3 regions of the Ureibacillus sp. FSL E2-3493 genome follow, and region 2 is predicted to be linked to each of the others. Evidence: a T-box and tRNA genes for the amino acid it is inferred to sense, from the RefSeq annotation. Region 2 holds a T-box; the other regions hold tRNA genes.
What was found. A T-box is a leader RNA that pairs with one kind of tRNA and senses whether it is charged. The one in region 2 lies ahead of ileS (isoleucine--tRNA ligase), so its partner is inferred to be a tRNA-Ile.
Positions count from the first base shown of each region.

Region 1: it encodes a tRNA-Ile, which carries the amino acid that the T-box ahead of ileS (isoleucine--tRNA ligase) is inferred to sense. The anticodon was not compared.
Region 3: it encodes a tRNA-Ile, which carries the amino acid that the T-box ahead of ileS (isoleucine--tRNA ligase) is inferred to sense. The anticodon was not compared.

Region 1 is NZ_JBBOPK010000001.1:145,015-149,214, forward strand. It holds rRNA gene MHH69_RS00655 (23S ribosomal RNA) at 1-1,206, shown strand, start outside; rRNA gene rrf (5S ribosomal RNA) at 1,267-1,382, shown strand; tRNA gene MHH69_RS00665 (tRNA-Val) at 1,396-1,471, shown strand; tRNA gene MHH69_RS00670 (tRNA-Thr) at 1,478-1,553, shown strand; tRNA gene MHH69_RS00675 (tRNA-Tyr) at 1,561-1,644, shown strand; tRNA gene MHH69_RS00680 (tRNA-Lys) at 1,653-1,727, shown strand; tRNA gene MHH69_RS00685 (tRNA-Gly) at 1,780-1,854, shown strand; tRNA gene MHH69_RS00690 (tRNA-Leu) at 1,860-1,948, shown strand; tRNA gene MHH69_RS00695 (tRNA-Arg) at 1,958-2,034, shown strand; tRNA gene MHH69_RS00700 (tRNA-Pro) at 2,041-2,117, shown strand; tRNA gene MHH69_RS00705 (tRNA-Ala) at 2,146-2,221, shown strand; tRNA gene MHH69_RS00710 (tRNA-Met) at 2,237-2,310, shown strand; tRNA gene MHH69_RS00715 (tRNA-Ser) at 2,325-2,417, shown strand; tRNA gene MHH69_RS00720 (tRNA-Asp) at 2,445-2,520, shown strand; tRNA gene MHH69_RS00725 (tRNA-Phe) at 2,546-2,621, shown strand; tRNA gene MHH69_RS00730 (tRNA-Gly) at 2,627-2,700, shown strand; tRNA gene MHH69_RS00735 (tRNA-Ile) at 2,705-2,781, shown strand; tRNA gene MHH69_RS00740 (tRNA-Asn) at 2,796-2,870, shown strand; tRNA gene MHH69_RS00745 (tRNA-Glu) at 2,872-2,943, shown strand; gene MHH69_RS00750 (class I SAM-dependent methyltransferase) at 3,070-3,642, shown strand; gene MHH69_RS00755 (hypothetical protein) at 3,879-4,109, shown strand.
Region 2 is NZ_JBBOPK010000001.1:1,015,737-1,021,787, reverse strand. It holds gene MHH69_RS05320 (RluA family pseudouridine synthase) at 1-129, opposite strand, end outside; gene lspA (signal peptidase II) at 126-605, opposite strand; gene ileS (isoleucine--tRNA ligase) at 715-3,474, opposite strand; T-box leader at 3,549-3,832, opposite strand; gene MHH69_RS05305 (DivIVA domain-containing protein) at 3,914-4,450, opposite strand; gene MHH69_RS05300 (YlmH family RNA-binding protein) at 4,548-5,330, opposite strand; gene MHH69_RS05295 (YggT family protein) at 5,464-5,745, opposite strand; gene MHH69_RS05290 (cell division protein SepF) at 5,884-6,051, opposite strand, start outside.
Region 3 is NZ_JBBOPK010000001.1:2,541,950-2,548,000, forward strand. It holds tRNA gene MHH69_RS13005 (tRNA-Met) at 1-58, opposite strand, end outside; tRNA gene MHH69_RS13010 (tRNA-Ser) at 238-330, opposite strand; tRNA gene MHH69_RS13015 (tRNA-Ile) at 345-421, opposite strand; tRNA gene MHH69_RS13020 (tRNA-Met) at 429-502, opposite strand; tRNA gene MHH69_RS13025 (tRNA-Ala) at 520-595, opposite strand; tRNA gene MHH69_RS13030 (tRNA-Pro) at 619-695, opposite strand; tRNA gene MHH69_RS13035 (tRNA-Arg) at 706-782, opposite strand; tRNA gene MHH69_RS13040 (tRNA-Leu) at 789-877, opposite strand; tRNA gene MHH69_RS13045 (tRNA-Gly) at 883-957, opposite strand; tRNA gene MHH69_RS13050 (tRNA-Leu) at 987-1,071, opposite strand; tRNA gene MHH69_RS13055 (tRNA-Lys) at 1,084-1,158, opposite strand; tRNA gene MHH69_RS13060 (tRNA-Thr) at 1,166-1,241, opposite strand; tRNA gene MHH69_RS13065 (tRNA-Val) at 1,244-1,319, opposite strand; rRNA gene rrf (5S ribosomal RNA) at 1,330-1,445, opposite strand; tRNA gene MHH69_RS13075 (tRNA-Glu) at 1,524-1,595, opposite strand; tRNA gene MHH69_RS13080 (tRNA-Ser) at 1,613-1,703, opposite strand; tRNA gene MHH69_RS13085 (tRNA-Asn) at 1,708-1,782, opposite strand; tRNA gene MHH69_RS13090 (tRNA-Ile) at 1,797-1,873, opposite strand; tRNA gene MHH69_RS13095 (tRNA-Gly) at 1,878-1,951, opposite strand; tRNA gene MHH69_RS13100 (tRNA-Phe) at 1,957-2,032, opposite strand; tRNA gene MHH69_RS13105 (tRNA-Asp) at 2,066-2,141, opposite strand; tRNA gene MHH69_RS13110 (tRNA-Met) at 2,145-2,221, opposite strand; tRNA gene MHH69_RS13115 (tRNA-Ser) at 2,250-2,342, opposite strand; tRNA gene MHH69_RS13120 (tRNA-Ile) at 2,357-2,433, opposite strand; tRNA gene MHH69_RS13125 (tRNA-Met) at 2,441-2,514, opposite strand; tRNA gene MHH69_RS13130 (tRNA-Ala) at 2,532-2,607, opposite strand; tRNA gene MHH69_RS13135 (tRNA-Pro) at 2,631-2,707, opposite strand; tRNA gene MHH69_RS13140 (tRNA-Arg) at 2,718-2,794, opposite strand; tRNA gene MHH69_RS13145 (tRNA-Leu) at 2,801-2,889, opposite strand; tRNA gene MHH69_RS13150 (tRNA-Gly) at 2,895-2,969, opposite strand; tRNA gene MHH69_RS13155 (tRNA-Leu) at 2,999-3,083, opposite strand; tRNA gene MHH69_RS13160 (tRNA-Lys) at 3,096-3,170, opposite strand; tRNA gene MHH69_RS13165 (tRNA-Thr) at 3,178-3,253, opposite strand; tRNA gene MHH69_RS13170 (tRNA-Val) at 3,256-3,331, opposite strand; rRNA gene MHH69_RS13175 (23S ribosomal RNA) at 3,399-6,051, opposite strand, start outside.

The DNA of each region.
Region 1 (4,200 bases), 870 kb from region 2:
AGGAACTCGGCAAAATGACCCCGTAACTTCGGGAGAAGGGGTGCTCTCGTGAGAGAGCCGCAGTGAATAGGCCCAGGCGACTGTTTAGCAAAAACACAGGTCTCTGCAAAACCGTAAGGTGACGTATAGGGGCTGACGCCTGCCCGGTGCTGGAAGGTTAAGAGGAGGGGTTAGCGTAAGCGAAGCTCTGAATTGAAGCCCCAGTAAACGGCGGCCGTAACTATAACGGTCCTAAGGTAGCGAAATTCCTTGTCGGGTAAGTTCCGACCCGCACGAAAGGCGTAACGATCTGGGCACTGTCTCAACGAGAGACTCGGTGAAATTATAGTACCTGTGAAGATGCAGGTTACCCGCGACAGGACGGAAAGACCCCGTGGAGCTTTACTGTAGCCTGATATTGAATTTTGGCACAACTTGTACAGGATAGGTAGGAGCCAGAGAACTCGGAGCGCCAGCTTCGAGGGAGGCGTCGGTGGGATACTACCCTGGTTGTGTTGAAATTCTAACCCATACCCCTTAGCGGGGTAGGAGACAGTGTCAGGTGGACAGTTTGACTGGGGCGGTCGCCTCCTAAAAGGTAACGGAGGCGCCCAAAGGTTCCCTCAGAATGGTTGGAAATCATTCGTAGAGTGTAAAGGCACAAGGGAGCTTGACTGCGAGACCTACAAGTCGAGCAGGGTCGAAAGACGGGCTTAGTGATCCGGTGGTTCCGCATGGAAGGGCCATCGCTCAACGGATAAAAGCTACCCCGGGGATAACAGGCTTATCTCCCCCAAGAGTCCACATCGACGGGGAGGTTTGGCACCTCGATGTCGGCTCATCGCATCCTGGGGCTGTAGTCGGTCCCAAGGGTTGGGCTGTTCGCCCATTAAAGCGGTACGCGAGCTGGGTTCAGAACGTCGTGAGACAGTTCGGTCCCTATCCGTCGTGGGCGTAGGAAATTTGAGAGGAGCTGTCCTTAGTACGAGAGGACCGGGATGGACACACCGCTGGTGTACCAGTTGTCTTGCCAAAGGCATCGCTGGGTAGCTATGTGTGGACGGGATAAGTGCTGAAAGCATCTAAGCATGAAGCCCCCCTCAAGATGAGATTTCCCATTACGCAAGTAAGTAAGATCCCTCAAAGACGATGAGGTAGATAGGTTCGAGGTGGAAGTGTGGTGACACATGGAGCTGACGAATACTAATCGATCGAGGACTTAACCAAATCTTGAATGCATTCAATGTCTTTATCCAGTTTTGAGAGAACAAGCTCTCAACTAAATAGTCTAGTGATGATGGCAAAGAGGTCACACCCGTTCCCATACCGAACACGGAAGTTAAGCTCTTTAGCGCCGATGGTAGTTGGGGGCTTCCCCCTGTGAGAGTAGGACGTCGCTTCGCTTATTTTTTATGTGGAGGATTAGCTCAGCTGGGAGAGCACCTGCCTTACAAGCAGGGGGTCGGCGGTTCGAGCCCGTCATCCTCCACCATATTAAGCCGGTGTAGCTCAATTGGTAGAGCAACTGACTTGTAATCAGTAGGTTGAGGGTTCAAGTCCTTTCGCCGGCACCATTCCCATGGAGGGGTAGCGAAGTGGCTAAACGCGGCGGACTGTAAATCCGCTCCTTCGGGTTCGGCGGTTCGAATCCGTCCCCCTCCACCATTTATAGGGAGCCATTAGCTCAGTGGTAGAGCATCTGACTTTTAATCAGAGGGTCGAAGGTTCAAGTCCTTCATGGCTCACCAGTTTTTTATAATAAATAAAATAATTATTGCCAGAGATAAATATAAAGCACATGCGGAAGTAGTTCAGTGGTAGAACACCACCTTGCCAAGGTGGGGGTCGCGGGTTCGAACCCCGTCTTCCGCTCCAAATGTGCCGGGGTGGCGGAACTGGCAGACGCACAGGACTTAAAATCCTGCGGTAGGTGACTACCGTACCGGTTCGATTCCGGTCCTCGGCACCATTTTAATATGCGCCCGTAGCTCAATTGGATAGAGCGTCTGACTACGGATCAGAAGGTTGTGGGTTCGACTCCTGCCGGGCGCGCCATATTTACGGGAAGTAGCTCAGCTTGGTAGAGCACTTGGTTTGGGACCAAGGGGTCGCAGGTTCGAATCCTGTCTTCCCGACCATGTAATACAAACTGACTATTTATAAATTGGGGCCTTAGCTCAGCTGGGAGAGCGCCTGCCTTGCACGCAGGAGGTCAGCGGTTCGATCCCGCTAGGCTCCACCAATTTAATACTATTATGGCGGCGTAGCTCAGCTGGCTAGAGCGTACGGTTCATACCCGTGAGGTCGGGGGTTCGATCCCCTCTGCCGCCATTTATTCATAATACGGAGGCATACCCAAGTCTGGCTGAAGGGATCGGTCTTGAAAACCGACAGGCGGGTTAAACCGCGCGTGGGTTCGAATCCTACTGCCTCCGCCATTTTCTTTACTATTTATACATACATATGGTCCCGTGGTGTAGCGGTTAACATGCCTGCCTGTCACGCAGGAGATCGCCGGTTCGATCCCGGTCGGGACCGCCATTATTTTAAGTAAATTTGATTATATGGGTCGGTAGCTCAGTTGGTAGAGCATTAGATTGAAGCTCTAAGTGTCGGCGGTTCGATTCCGTCCCGACCCACCATATATGCGGGTGTAGTTTAATGGTAAAACCTCAGCCTTCCAAGCTGATGTCGTGAGTTCGATTCTCATCACCCGCTCCAATAGGGGCCTATAGCTCAGCTGGTTAGAGCGCACGCCTGATAAGCGTGAGGTCGATGGTTCAAGTCCATTTAGGCCCACCATAAAACATAATTATTCCGAAGTAGCTCAGTGGTAGAGCAATCGGCTGTTAACCGATCGGTCGTAGGTTCGAGTCCTACCTTCGGAGCCACGGCCCGTTGGTCAAGTGGTTAAGACACCGCCCTTTCACGGCGGTAACACGGGTTCGAATCCCGTACGGGTCATAGTATGAGCTAAAAAGATAGGCTCAAATTAAAAATAGATGATAAAAACATTTCGTTTTTATCATCTATTTTTTTATATATTTAAGAAATAAGGAGTGTTGATTTAACTGGGAAAGGAGTAAGGAAATGATTAATTACGGTAATGACTTATTTAAAGGTACTGCTTGGTACTATTCTCGTTATAGACCTTTATATCCAGCTTCAATGATTAGATATTTAATCGATAAGTTTTCATTTGATGGTAAAGGTCAAATGCTCGATTTAGGGTGTGGTACAGGACAATTAGCATTCAGATTGTCGGTTTGGTTTGAAAAAATAATTGGGATTGATACTGAGCCAGAAATGATACAAGAAGCAATTCGTCTTGAAAAGGAATATAGATTAGAGAATTTGGAATGGTTTAATGGAAATCTAGAATCGTTTAGAAAGAAATTTAATAATCATCTTTTTCGATTTGTCACCCTTGCTAAGGCGTTTCATTGGATGGATAGAGAAAAGATTCTTGATATGTTATATGAAATGATTGCACATGGTGGTGGTATTGCTATTATTGATAATTATTCTGCCAATAAAGAACTTTTACCGTGGCAATTAAAGATACAGCAAGTAGTTGAACAATGGTATGGAAAGAAAAGAAGAGCGGGGAATACAACCTATTCTCACCCGACAGTTAGCTACGAAGAAATTATATTGAATTAAATTCAAATTAGAGATGTACGAACTCCCCCTTTTGAACACATATGGACATTAGACGCTATAATTGGAAACTTATATTCAACTTCCTATGGTTCAAGACGTTTTTTAGGTGAAAATAGTACTTTATTTGAAAAATTATTGGTGCTTGATAATAGTGGCATTTTTAAGGAAAAAATCAACATATCGATAAAATTTGCTATAAAAAACTAATTCATATATTTCCAACTTAAGGAGGGTTTATGAAAATAGAAGTAAGGAATGGAGTAGTCATTTTTAATAACTTTGAAATTGTTGGGTTTGTGGATGAAGAAAATAACTGCATGATTTGCGAAATGAATTTAATTTATTATGAAGATTATGATGCTTATATTTGCCCAAAATGCAACAGATGGACTGAAACAAAATGTAGTGATTCGAATTGTAACTACTGTATTAATCGACCTGAAAAACCTTTACCGAACACTGAATAAGGTAATCCATTCTTTATAAGTCCATAAAAAATCTCTCATCAATTGGTGATGAGAGATTTTTCTAAGCCTTGCTATACATCATTATGTATGG
Region 2 (6,051 bases):
TTTAACAATTCCATCTCCAACCCAAGTTGCCACTTGTGTTCTCGACCAATCTTCTTGAATGGTTGATAGCGCTTTATCAATACGTTCTCCTGCATTGTTTTCGTCTATTGTAATTGTTACAACTGTCATTCTTTCACCTTTTTCTTTTCATCCCGCTCTTCTTTGAGCATTACTAAAATAAGCATAATAACTGAAATTGTTAACGCTGCATCAGCAATGTTAAATATTGGGAAATCATAATTAATAATTGGAATAAGGATATCAACAAAATCGACAACTTCACCACGGAACAGTCGATCGATAAAATTCCCTAATGCGCCACCTAATAAAATCATAAGGCTAATGGCAAATAAAGGCTTCCCCTTCGCCTGTTTATGGAAATAATAAATAACACCTGCGATAACAACGAGCGTTACGATGATAAAAATCCACATTTGACCTTGTAGCATACCCCATGCGGCTCCACGGTTTCGATGGGAAAGAATCGCAAACCATGGGTCCCAAACAGAAATACGTTCACCATACTCCATATTTTTCACGATTAACCATTTAGTCCATTGATCTAATAACACAACAATTGCAGCTAAACTATAGTATTTATACACAGTATTCCCCCGTTTGCCAATAATCTTTACCAGAAAGTAATGTTATATTTCCTTTTACAATCAGTATAAAACAACCGCCCCCGGGAATCGAGAGCGGTGATTCATCTAATTAAACGTAATATTTTTCTACCACATCAGCACAACGGCTACATAATGTTGGATGGGATTCATTTTGACCAACTGTTTCCGAATAGGACCAGCAACGTTCACATTTTTCCCCTTCTGCTTTCTCCACTACAATAGCAGTTTTTTCAAGAACAAGGGCATTTTCAGGAGCACCTTCTTTATTTGCTACCACTTGAAGTTGAGAAACGATACAGCTTTGAGCAAAATCAATAGCTGGATCATTTAGAAGTTCAGTAATTTCATTATCGGCATAAATTGTTACTTTCGCTTCTAACGATTTACCAATTGTTTTTGCATTACGTGCTTCTTCAAGAGCTTTTAACACTTCATCGCGGATAGCAATTACTTTATCCCATTTTGCTCGGAGTTCTGTAAAGTTATTACGTTCATCAACCTCAGGGAAATCCGTTAATTGTACAGATACTTCCTCTTCATTTAAGTAAGACCATAATTCATCCGTTGTATGCGGAAGGATTGGTGTTAATACTTTAAGTAAAGTTAACAAAGTATCATACATAACCGTTTGCATTGCACGGCGATCTTTATTATCTTTTGCTTCAATATAAACAACGTCTTTAGCAACATCTAAATAGAATGCTGATAATTCAACCGCAACAAAGTTATTGATTGTATGGTAAACAGATGCGAATTCATAACGGTCATAAGCTTTACGCACTGCTTTTAAGACATCTTGTAAGCGCATATACATGTATTGGTCCATTTCCCGCAATTGTTCATACGCAACTCGATCTGTTTTTGGATCAAAATCAGATACGTTACCGTGTAGGAAACGAAGGGTATTACGAATTTTACGATACACTTCTGAAATTTGTTTTAACATATCCATCGAAATGCGAACATCACCAGTATAATCAACAGACGCTACCCATAAACGGAGGATGTCAGCACCATATTGATTCATCACTTTTTCAGGAATAATGACGTTTCCTAATGATTTACTCATTTTGCGACCTTCTCCATCTAATACAAAGCCGTGGGTTAATAACCCTTTGTAAGGTGCGTATCCGTTAATGGCAACAGAAGTGATTAATGATGAATTGAACCATCCACGGTGTTGGTCAGATCCTTCAAGATAAAGATCAGCCGGATATTTCATTCCTCTTTCTACAAGGACACCTTGGTGGGATGAACCGGAGTCAAACCATACATCCATAATATCGTTTTCTTTAGTAAATTTACCATTTGGACTACCTGGGTGAGTAAATCCTTCTGGTAGAAGGTCTTTTGCTTCCCTTTGGAACCAAATATTTGAACCATGCTCACGGAATAATTTTGAAACATGGGCAATCGTTTCTGGTGTAATAATTTCTTCTCCATTTTCAGCATAGAATACTGGAATTGGAACACCCCAAGCTCGTTGTCTTGAAATACACCAGTCTCCACGATCACGAAGCATATTGTAAAGACGTGTCTCACCCCAAGATGGTGTGAAAGCTGTTTCTTCAACTGCTTGTAATAATTCATCACGGAAAGCTTCTACCGAACAGAACCATTGTGGCGTAGCACGATAAATAACAGGTTTTTTTGTACGCCAGTCATGTGGGTAAGAATGGGTGATGAATGATAATTTTTCTAAAGCGCCTACTTCTTTTAATTTCTCTGTCATCACTTTGTTAGCATCATCATAAAATAACCCTTCGAATCCAGGGGCCTCATGAGTATAGCAACCTTGGTCGTTAATTGGGCTAAGTACATCTAAACCATATCTTTTCCCCACTAGGAAGTCATCTTCCCCGTGACCAGGAGCTGTATGAACACACCCAGTACCTGCTTCTGTCGTTACGTGGTCACCAACCATCACTAATGAATCGCGACCATAAATTGGATGTTTAGCCACAACATATTCAAGTTCTGCACCTTTTACTTCTTGAATTACTTCCGCATTTTCCCATTCTAAATTTTGGGAAACTGTTTCAAGTAAGTCTTTTGCGATAATGAATTTATTATCATTGACTGATACTACAACATACGTAATTTCAGCATTTAAAGAAATTCCTAAGTTCGCTGGAATCGTCCATGGTGTTGTCGTCCAAATAATAAATTTAGCATCTTGTGGTACAACACCTTTTGCATCTTTAATTTCAAAGCTTACATAAATAGATGGTGATTTAATATCTTTATATTCAATTTCCGCTTCTGCTAATGCTGATTCAGAAGAAGGGGACCAATAAACCGGTTTTAACCCTTTATAAATATATCCCTTTTCAGCCATTTTTCCGAACACTTCAATTTGACGTGATTCGAATTCTGGCTTCAATGTAATATAAGGGTCATTCCAATCACCACGAACTCCTAGACGTTTAAATTGAGTTTTTTGGTTTTCAATTTGTTCATAAGCGTATTTTTCACAAAGCTCACGGAATTCAGCAATTGTTAATTCTTTACGCTTTACTCCTTTATTTGTTAACGCTTGCTCAATTGGTAAACCGTGCGTATCCCAACCTGGAACATACGGTGCATGGTAACCAGTCATTGAACGATGGCGGGTAATCATATCTTTCAATACTTTATTTAAAGCATGACCGATGTGAATGTCACCATTTGCGTAGGGAGGTCCATCATGTAAAACGAAGTGAGGTCGATCTTTTGTCCGCTCATTTACTAGAGTGTTAATGTCCATTTCTTCCCATTTTTCTTGCATTTTTGGTTCATTAGCTGGTAAATTTCCGCGCATGGGGAAATCAGTTTTTGGCATTAGCAATGTATCTTTGTACTCTACCATAGTAAAATCCTCCTTTAATGTTTCCTTAAGTCTAATTGTTAAGCACCTAAAAAATAAAAAAAGCTTCACATCCCTGAAGGGACGAGAAGCTATTACTCGTGGTACCACCCTAATTTGCGGAAAACGAAATGGTTAACCGCCTCTTAGACACTGTAACGTCGTGTGAAACGAAATCACTTAATCAAAAATCGTCCACCTATTTTAATTATAGGTTAACGGGTGTGTTACCGTTCTAACACCTTTTCAGTGATTTAGCTCAGGAGTGATCTTCTTTTTTGAATGTTTCGTTCGAGCTTTCACCATCCTCGAATCGCTTTTATCCACTTTCAAAAAATACTGTCTCCTTCAACGCCCAAAATATCAATTTTTCATACTCGTGTATATCAGTATATGGAAATGAAGAAATTCAGTCAAGTAAATCGATGAAGATTGACAGAAATTAACCTTCCGTTGTTATTTCTAAATCATCATCTTCTTGTCGTGCATGGTTTTGGATTTCCGTTAACCCAATTTCATATTCTAATAAATGTTCCCAATCATCCGTGTTTAATAAATCTAATTGGGCTTCTACTAACATTTTGAAACGATTACGGAAAACTTTCGATTGTTTTTTCAACGCATCAATTTCAATAGCAATTTTACGAGCTTTTGATAATGCTTCATTTACAATTCGATCTGCATTTTTCTCAGCTTCTTTAATAATTAATTTTGCTTCTTGTTGTGAGTTACGACGAACTTCTTCAGCTGCTTCTTGTGCAACTACAATCGATTTTTGTAACGTTTCTTCAAGTGTATTGTAATGACTCATTTGCTCAGTCATTGTTTTTACTTTATTTTCTAATTCCTTCTTTTCACGAATAAGAATTTCATAATCTTTTATGATTTGATCTAAAAATTCATTCACTTCGTCTTCTGCATATCCTCTGAAGCCTCTAGTAAATTCTTTATTATGTATATCGAGAGGTGATAATGGCATTCGTCAACACTCCTTCTTCATTTAAATATATAAATCTATTATACAGCTTGTCGTTGAAACATGACATCAAAATTTCGTAATTTTTTACTTTAATCTACTATTTTTTCTCTAATCGGCCTATTTGAAGTCGAAGTTTATCCTTTTTCGTCCGTCCTTCAGACATTATCACTTTTAATCTGCCAAATCCACGAGCCGAAAGAATATCACCTTCTTGTACTTCAAAGGAAGCATCCTCTCTTATCGTCCAATTGACTTTAACTTTGCCTGCTTTAATTAAACTTTGAGATTTTTGTCTCGATATATTAAGAACTGTGGCAATAATAACGTCTAATCGCATAGAAGATACTGTATAGGTTTTATCGAACCATTCTTCTTCTAGTTTAATTAATTGATGAGAATCGATTTGTTCCAACTTCACTTTTGATTTACCAATAGAAGTTAAATTCACTAATACGTAATCTTGGACTTCTTTAGCGACTGCAAATTGAATTATATCCTCTTCAATCCGAATATCACCGAACTTACTACGTCCAATGCCTAACGATAATAAAGCTCCTAATACATCTGGATGTTTTAACTGAACAAACTTAGAAGGATAATTCACTGCAAAAAAGGAAATTTCAAAATCATTCTTCGTTGGTTGAAAATAATTGGGACAAATAAAAAGTCTTTGTCTTTCTGCTTCATCAAACCCTCCAAAATGTTGAACGGATAGTTCGTTATTTTGACCAACAATAGAAGAAACAATAAATCTTTCCCGAGGATCAAGAAAATCCGTTAATTTTGGTGCAAATCGATCTTCTACCTCCCTTTGCCACCCGATGACTTTTTCGATGAAAGTTTGTTCGTCTTTTCTAAAATGTTGAATTAAATGCTCCATTTTCTCAGCTCACTTTGAATAACTATATATTTATATACTGCCCAATTTATCGTATTAAAAAAGGGACGTTTCAAAATTGTTGGAAACGTCTCCTTAAATATCGAAAGAATGACTTCTTTTTTTAGTATTTGACTTAAGTTAACATGTTATATAGATTGAAAACGACAATTTTTATCCCACGTTCGATGAAAGTCAGTAATAAAATCGCAATAATAGGCGAAAAATCAATCATACCGATAGGTGGGATGAATTTTCTAAAGAAACCTAAATATGGTTCACATAATTTTGCAAGAAGTCGTCCAAAGGCCGAACCTTGTGCGGCCGGAACCCAAGACATTAAAATGTAAATGATAAGCATAAACGAATAAATCGAAAAGGCCATTGTAATAACTGTACTGATTGAATAGATCATCATATAAATTAATTACCCTCTCTAAATTAAAGTTCCTCTTGTAGCAAAGTAGCCTTTATAAAAAGTTAGTATGTACCTATAGAAATAAAATACTTCTACATTGCTTGAGGGTCACTTCATCCCCCATTTAGGGGAATGAAGTTAAAATTCCTCATATAAATAATTTGATATTTCCCCAGATACTTCCACATTATCCGGTGTACATAAGAAAATATCTGTACCGATACGTTGAATATCTCCACCTAGAGCATAAACCGTACCGCTTAGGAAATCGATAATACGAATTCCCGCTTCACGATCGATGCGCTG
Region 3 (6,051 bases), 1.5 Mb from region 2:
TGAACCTGTGACCTTCGGGTTATGAGCCCGACGAGCTACCGAACTGCTCCACCCCGCGATAATAATATTTATTTAATAATACTGACTTTACATGACGCATTCAGATTTTCCTGAACCCGTCCCGATTTCGTATAGCAACTCAAGAAGTTTGCGAAATCGTTGCGCTGAAGCTTAGCTACGATGCTTATTCGTTCGTGCTCCACCCCGCGATAATACTATCATTTATTTAATTTGAAATGGCGGAGGAAGAGGGATTCGAACCCCCGCGCGGTTTAACCCGCCTGTCGGTTTTCAAGACCGATCCCTTCAGCCGGACTTGGGTATTCCTCCGTTTTATACTTCTATGGTGGACCTTGCAGGACTCGAACCTGCGACCGGACGGTTATGAGCCGTCTGCTCTAACCAACTGAGCTAAAGGTCCTTAAAGATGGCGGCAGAGGGGATCGAACCCCCGACCTCACGGGTATGAACCGTACGCTCTAGCCAGCTGAGCTACGCCGCCAGGATCTTTATTATGGTTGGTGGAGCCTAGCGGGATCGAACCGCTGACCTCCTGCGTGCAAGGCAGGCGCTCTCCCAGCTGAGCTAAGGCCCCATAATATTATTTTTAATTTGTCATGGTCGGGAAGACAGGATTCGAACCTGCGACCCCTTGGTCCCAAACCAAGTGCTCTACCAAGCTGAGCTACTTCCCGTTCGCTTCTTTGGCGCGCCCGGCAGAAGTCGAATCCACAACCTTCTGATCCGTAGTCAGACGCTCTATCCAATTGAGCTACGGGCGCAATAAATGGTGCCGAGGACCGGAATCGAACCGGTACGGTAGTCACCTACCGCAGGATTTTAAGTCCTGTGCGTCTGCCAGTTCCGCCACCCCGGCACATTTGGAGCGGAAGACGGGGTTCGAACCCGCGACCCCCACCTTGGCAAGGTGGTGTTCTACCACTGAACTACTTCCGCATGTGCTTTTGTTTATCTGGCAATTTAAATGGTGCGGGTGAAGGGAGTCGAACCCCCACGCCTTGCGGCGCTAGATCCTAAGTCTAGTGCGTCTGCCAATTCCGCCACACCCGCTTATTTAAAAACTGGTGAGCCATGAAGGACTTGAACCTTCGACCCTCTGATTAAAAGTCAGATGCTCTACCACTGAGCTAATGGCTCTAAAAAATGGTGCCGGCGAAAGGACTTGAACCCTCAACCTACTGATTACAAGTCAGTTGCTCTACCAATTGAGCTACACCGGCTTTGGTGGAGGATGACGGGCTCGAACCGCCGACCCCCTGCTTGTAAGGCAGGTGCTCTCCCAGCTGAGCTAATCCTCCTGGGTATAATGCCTAGCAACGTCCTACTCTCGCAGGGGGAAGCCCCCAACTACCATCGGCGCTAAAGAGCTTAACTTCCGTGTTCGGTATGGGAACGGGTGTGACCTCTTTGCCATCATCACTAGACTATTTAAATAAGGACAAGATTTATAATATCATAATTGCATTATTTTTCAAGTCTTTTTATAAATTTTTTTAAAATTATGACCCGTACGGGATTCGAACCCGTGTTACCGCCGTGAAAGGGCGGTGTCTTAACCACTTGACCAACGGGCCTAACACAAAATTATGTATGGCGGAGAAGGAGGGATTTGAACCCTCGCGCCGGTTACCCGACCTACACCCTTAGCAGGGGCGCCTCTTCAGCCTCTTGAGTACTTCCCCAATATGGCTCCGAAGGTAGGACTCGAACCTACGACCGATCGGTTAACAGCCGATTGCTCTACCACTGAGCTACTTCGGAATAATTATGTTTTATGGTGGGCCTAAATGGACTTGAACCATCGACCTCACGCTTATCAGGCGTGCGCTCTAACCAGCTGAGCTATAGGCCCCTATTGGAGCGGGTGATGAGAATCGAACTCACGACATCAGCTTGGAAGGCTGAGGTTTTACCATTAAACTACACCCGCATATATGGTGGGTCGGGACGGAATCGAACCGCCGACACTTAGAGCTTCAATCTAATGCTCTACCAACTGAGCTACCGACCCATACAATCAATTTCGCCTTTGGCGAATATATTATGGCGGTCCCGACCGGGATCGAACCGGCGATCTCCTGCGTGACAGGCAGGCATGTTAACCGCTACACCACGGGACCATTTGGTTGCGGGGACAGGATTTGAACCTGTGACCTTCGGGTTATGAGCCCGACGAGCTACCGAACTGCTCCACCCCGCGATAATACTATCATTTATTTAATTTGAAATGGCGGAGGAAGAGGGATTCGAACCCCCGCGCGGTTTAACCCGCCTGTCGGTTTTCAAGACCGATCCCTTCAGCCGGACTTGGGTATTCCTCCGTTTTATACTTCTATGGTGGACCTTGCAGGACTCGAACCTGCGACCGGACGGTTATGAGCCGTCTGCTCTAACCAACTGAGCTAAAGGTCCTTAAAGATGGCGGCAGAGGGGATCGAACCCCCGACCTCACGGGTATGAACCGTACGCTCTAGCCAGCTGAGCTACGCCGCCAGGATCTTTATTATGGTTGGTGGAGCCTAGCGGGATCGAACCGCTGACCTCCTGCGTGCAAGGCAGGCGCTCTCCCAGCTGAGCTAAGGCCCCATAATATTATTTTTAATTTGTCATGGTCGGGAAGACAGGATTCGAACCTGCGACCCCTTGGTCCCAAACCAAGTGCTCTACCAAGCTGAGCTACTTCCCGTTCGCTTCTTTGGCGCGCCCGGCAGAAGTCGAATCCACAACCTTCTGATCCGTAGTCAGACGCTCTATCCAATTGAGCTACGGGCGCAATAAATGGTGCCGAGGACCGGAATCGAACCGGTACGGTAGTCACCTACCGCAGGATTTTAAGTCCTGTGCGTCTGCCAGTTCCGCCACCCCGGCACATTTGGAGCGGAAGACGGGGTTCGAACCCGCGACCCCCACCTTGGCAAGGTGGTGTTCTACCACTGAACTACTTCCGCATGTGCTTTTGTTTATCTGGCAATTTAAATGGTGCGGGTGAAGGGAGTCGAACCCCCACGCCTTGCGGCGCTAGATCCTAAGTCTAGTGCGTCTGCCAATTCCGCCACACCCGCTTATTTAAAAACTGGTGAGCCATGAAGGACTTGAACCTTCGACCCTCTGATTAAAAGTCAGATGCTCTACCACTGAGCTAATGGCTCTAAAAAATGGTGCCGGCGAAAGGACTTGAACCCTCAACCTACTGATTACAAGTCAGTTGCTCTACCAATTGAGCTACACCGGCTTTGGTGGAGGATGACGGGCTCGAACCGCCGACCCCCTGCTTGTAAGGCAGGTGCTCTCCCAGCTGAGCTAATCCTCCTGGGTATGTATGAAAAGAAAAAATTATTCTTTCAAAACTGGATAAAGACATTGAATGCATTTAAGATTTGGTTAAGTCCTCGATCGATTAGTATTCGTCAGCTCCATGTGTCACCACACTTCCACCTCGAACCTATCTACCTCATCGTCTTTGAGGGATCTTACTTACTTGCGTAATGGGAAATCTCATCTTGAGGGGGGCTTCATGCTTAGATGCTTTCAGCACTTATCCCGTCCACACATAGCTACCCAGCGATGCCTTTGGCAAGACAACTGGTACACCAGCGGTGTGTCCATCCCGGTCCTCTCGTACTAAGGACAGCTCCTCTCAAATTTCCTACGCCCACGACGGATAGGGACCGAACTGTCTCACGACGTTCTGAACCCAGCTCGCGTACCGCTTTAATGGGCGAACAGCCCAACCCTTGGGACCGACTACAGCCCCAGGATGCGATGAGCCGACATCGAGGTGCCAAACCTCCCCGTCGATGTGGACTCTTGGGGGAGATAAGCCTGTTATCCCCGGGGTAGCTTTTATCCGTTGAGCGATGGCCCTTCCATGCGGAACCACCGGATCACTAAGCCCGTCTTTCGACCCTGCTCGACTTGTAGGTCTCGCAGTCAAGCTCCCTTGTGCCTTTACACTCTACGAATGATTTCCAACCATTCTGAGGGAACCTTTGGGCGCCTCCGTTACCTTTTAGGAGGCGACCGCCCCAGTCAAACTGTCCACCTGACACTGTCTCCTACCCCGCTAAGGGGTATGGGTTAGAATTTCAACACAACCAGGGTAGTATCCCACCGACGCCTCCCTCGAAGCTGGCGCTCCGAGTTCTCTGGCTCCTACCTATCCTGTACAAGTTGTGCCAAAATTCAATATCAGGCTACAGTAAAGCTCCACGGGGTCTTTCCGTCCTGTCGCGGGTAACCTGCATCTTCACAGGTACTATAATTTCACCGAGTCTCTCGTTGAGACAGTGCCCAGATCGTTACGCCTTTCGTGCGGGTCGGAACTTACCCGACAAGGAATTTCGCTACCTTAGGACCGTTATAGTTACGGCCGCCGTTTACTGGGGCTTCAATTCAGAGCTTCGCTAATGCTAACCCCTCCTCTTAACCTTCCAGCACCGGGCAGGCGTCAGCCCCTATACGTCACCTTACGGTTTTGCAGAGACCTGTGTTTTTGCTAAACAGTCGCCTGGGCCTATTCACTGCGGCTCTCTCACGAGAGCACCCCTTCTCCCGAAGTTACGGGGTCATTTTGCCGAGTTCCTTAACGAGAGTTCTCTCGCACACCTTAGGATTCTCTCCTCGACTACCTGTGTCGGTTTGCGGTACGGGCACCTCCCGCCTCGCTAGAGGCTTTTCTTGGCAGCGTGAAATCAGGTACTTCGCTCAATAGAGCTCCCCATCACAGCTTGGCGTATTAGGAAGCGGATTTGCCTACTTCCACGCCTTATTGCTTGGGCGCGCATATCCAACAGCGCGCTTACCTTATCCTACTGCGTCCCCCCATTACTCAAACGGCGGGGAGGTGGTACAGGAATATCAACCTGTTGTCCATCGTCTACGCCTATCGGCCTCGACTTAGGTCCCGACTAACCCTGAGCGGACGAGCCTTCCTCAGGAAACCTTAGTCATACGGTGGATGGGATTCTCACCCATCTTTCGCTACTCATACCGGCATTCTCACTTCTAAGCGCTCCACCAGTCCTTCCGGTCTGACTTCAACGCCCTTAGAACGCTCTCCTACCACGGACATCAAAGATGTCCATCCACAGCTTCGGTGAATCGTTTAGCCCCGATACATTTTCGGCGCAGCGTCACTCGACCAGTGAGCTATTACGCACTCTTTAAATGATGGCTGCTTCTAAGCCAACATCCTGGTTGTCTAAGCAACGCCACATCCTTTTCCACTTAACGATTACTTTGGGACCTTAGCTGGTGGTCTGGGCTGTTTCCCTTTTGACTACGGATCTTATCACTCGCAGTCTGACTCCCGTGTATAAATATCTGGCATTCGGAGTTTGTCTGAATTCGGTAACCCGAGATGGGCCCCTAGTCCAAACAGTGCTCTACCTCCAGTATTCTTAATCACGAGGCTAGCCCTAAAGCTATTTCGGAGAGAACCAGCTATCTCCAAGTTCGATTGGAATTTCTCCGCTACCCACACCTCATCCCCGCACTTTTCAACGTGCGTGGGTTCGGGCCTCCAGTGAGTGTTACCTCACCTTCACCCTGGACATGGGTAGATCACCTGGTTTCGGGTCTACGACCACGTACTTAATACCGCCCTATTCAGACTCGCTTTCGCTACGGCTCCATCTTCTCGACTTAACCTTGCACGTAATCGTAACTCGCCGGTTCATTCTACAAAAGGCACGCTATCACCCATTAACGGGCTCTAACTACTTGTAGGCACACGGTTTCAGGTTCTATTTCACTCCCCTCCCGGGGTGCTTTTCACCTTTCCCTCACGGTACTGGTTCACTATCGGTCACTAGGGAGTATTTAGCCTTGGGAGATGGTCCTCCCGGATTCCGACGGAATTTCACGTGTTCCGCCGTACTCAGGATACACTCAAGAGAGAATGAACTTTCGACTACGGGGCTTTTACCCTCTGCGGCAGACCTTTCCAGGTCGCTTCGCCTAATTCATTCCTTTGTAACTCCATATAGAGTGTCCTACAACCCCAAGAGGCAAGCCTCTTGGTTTGGGCTT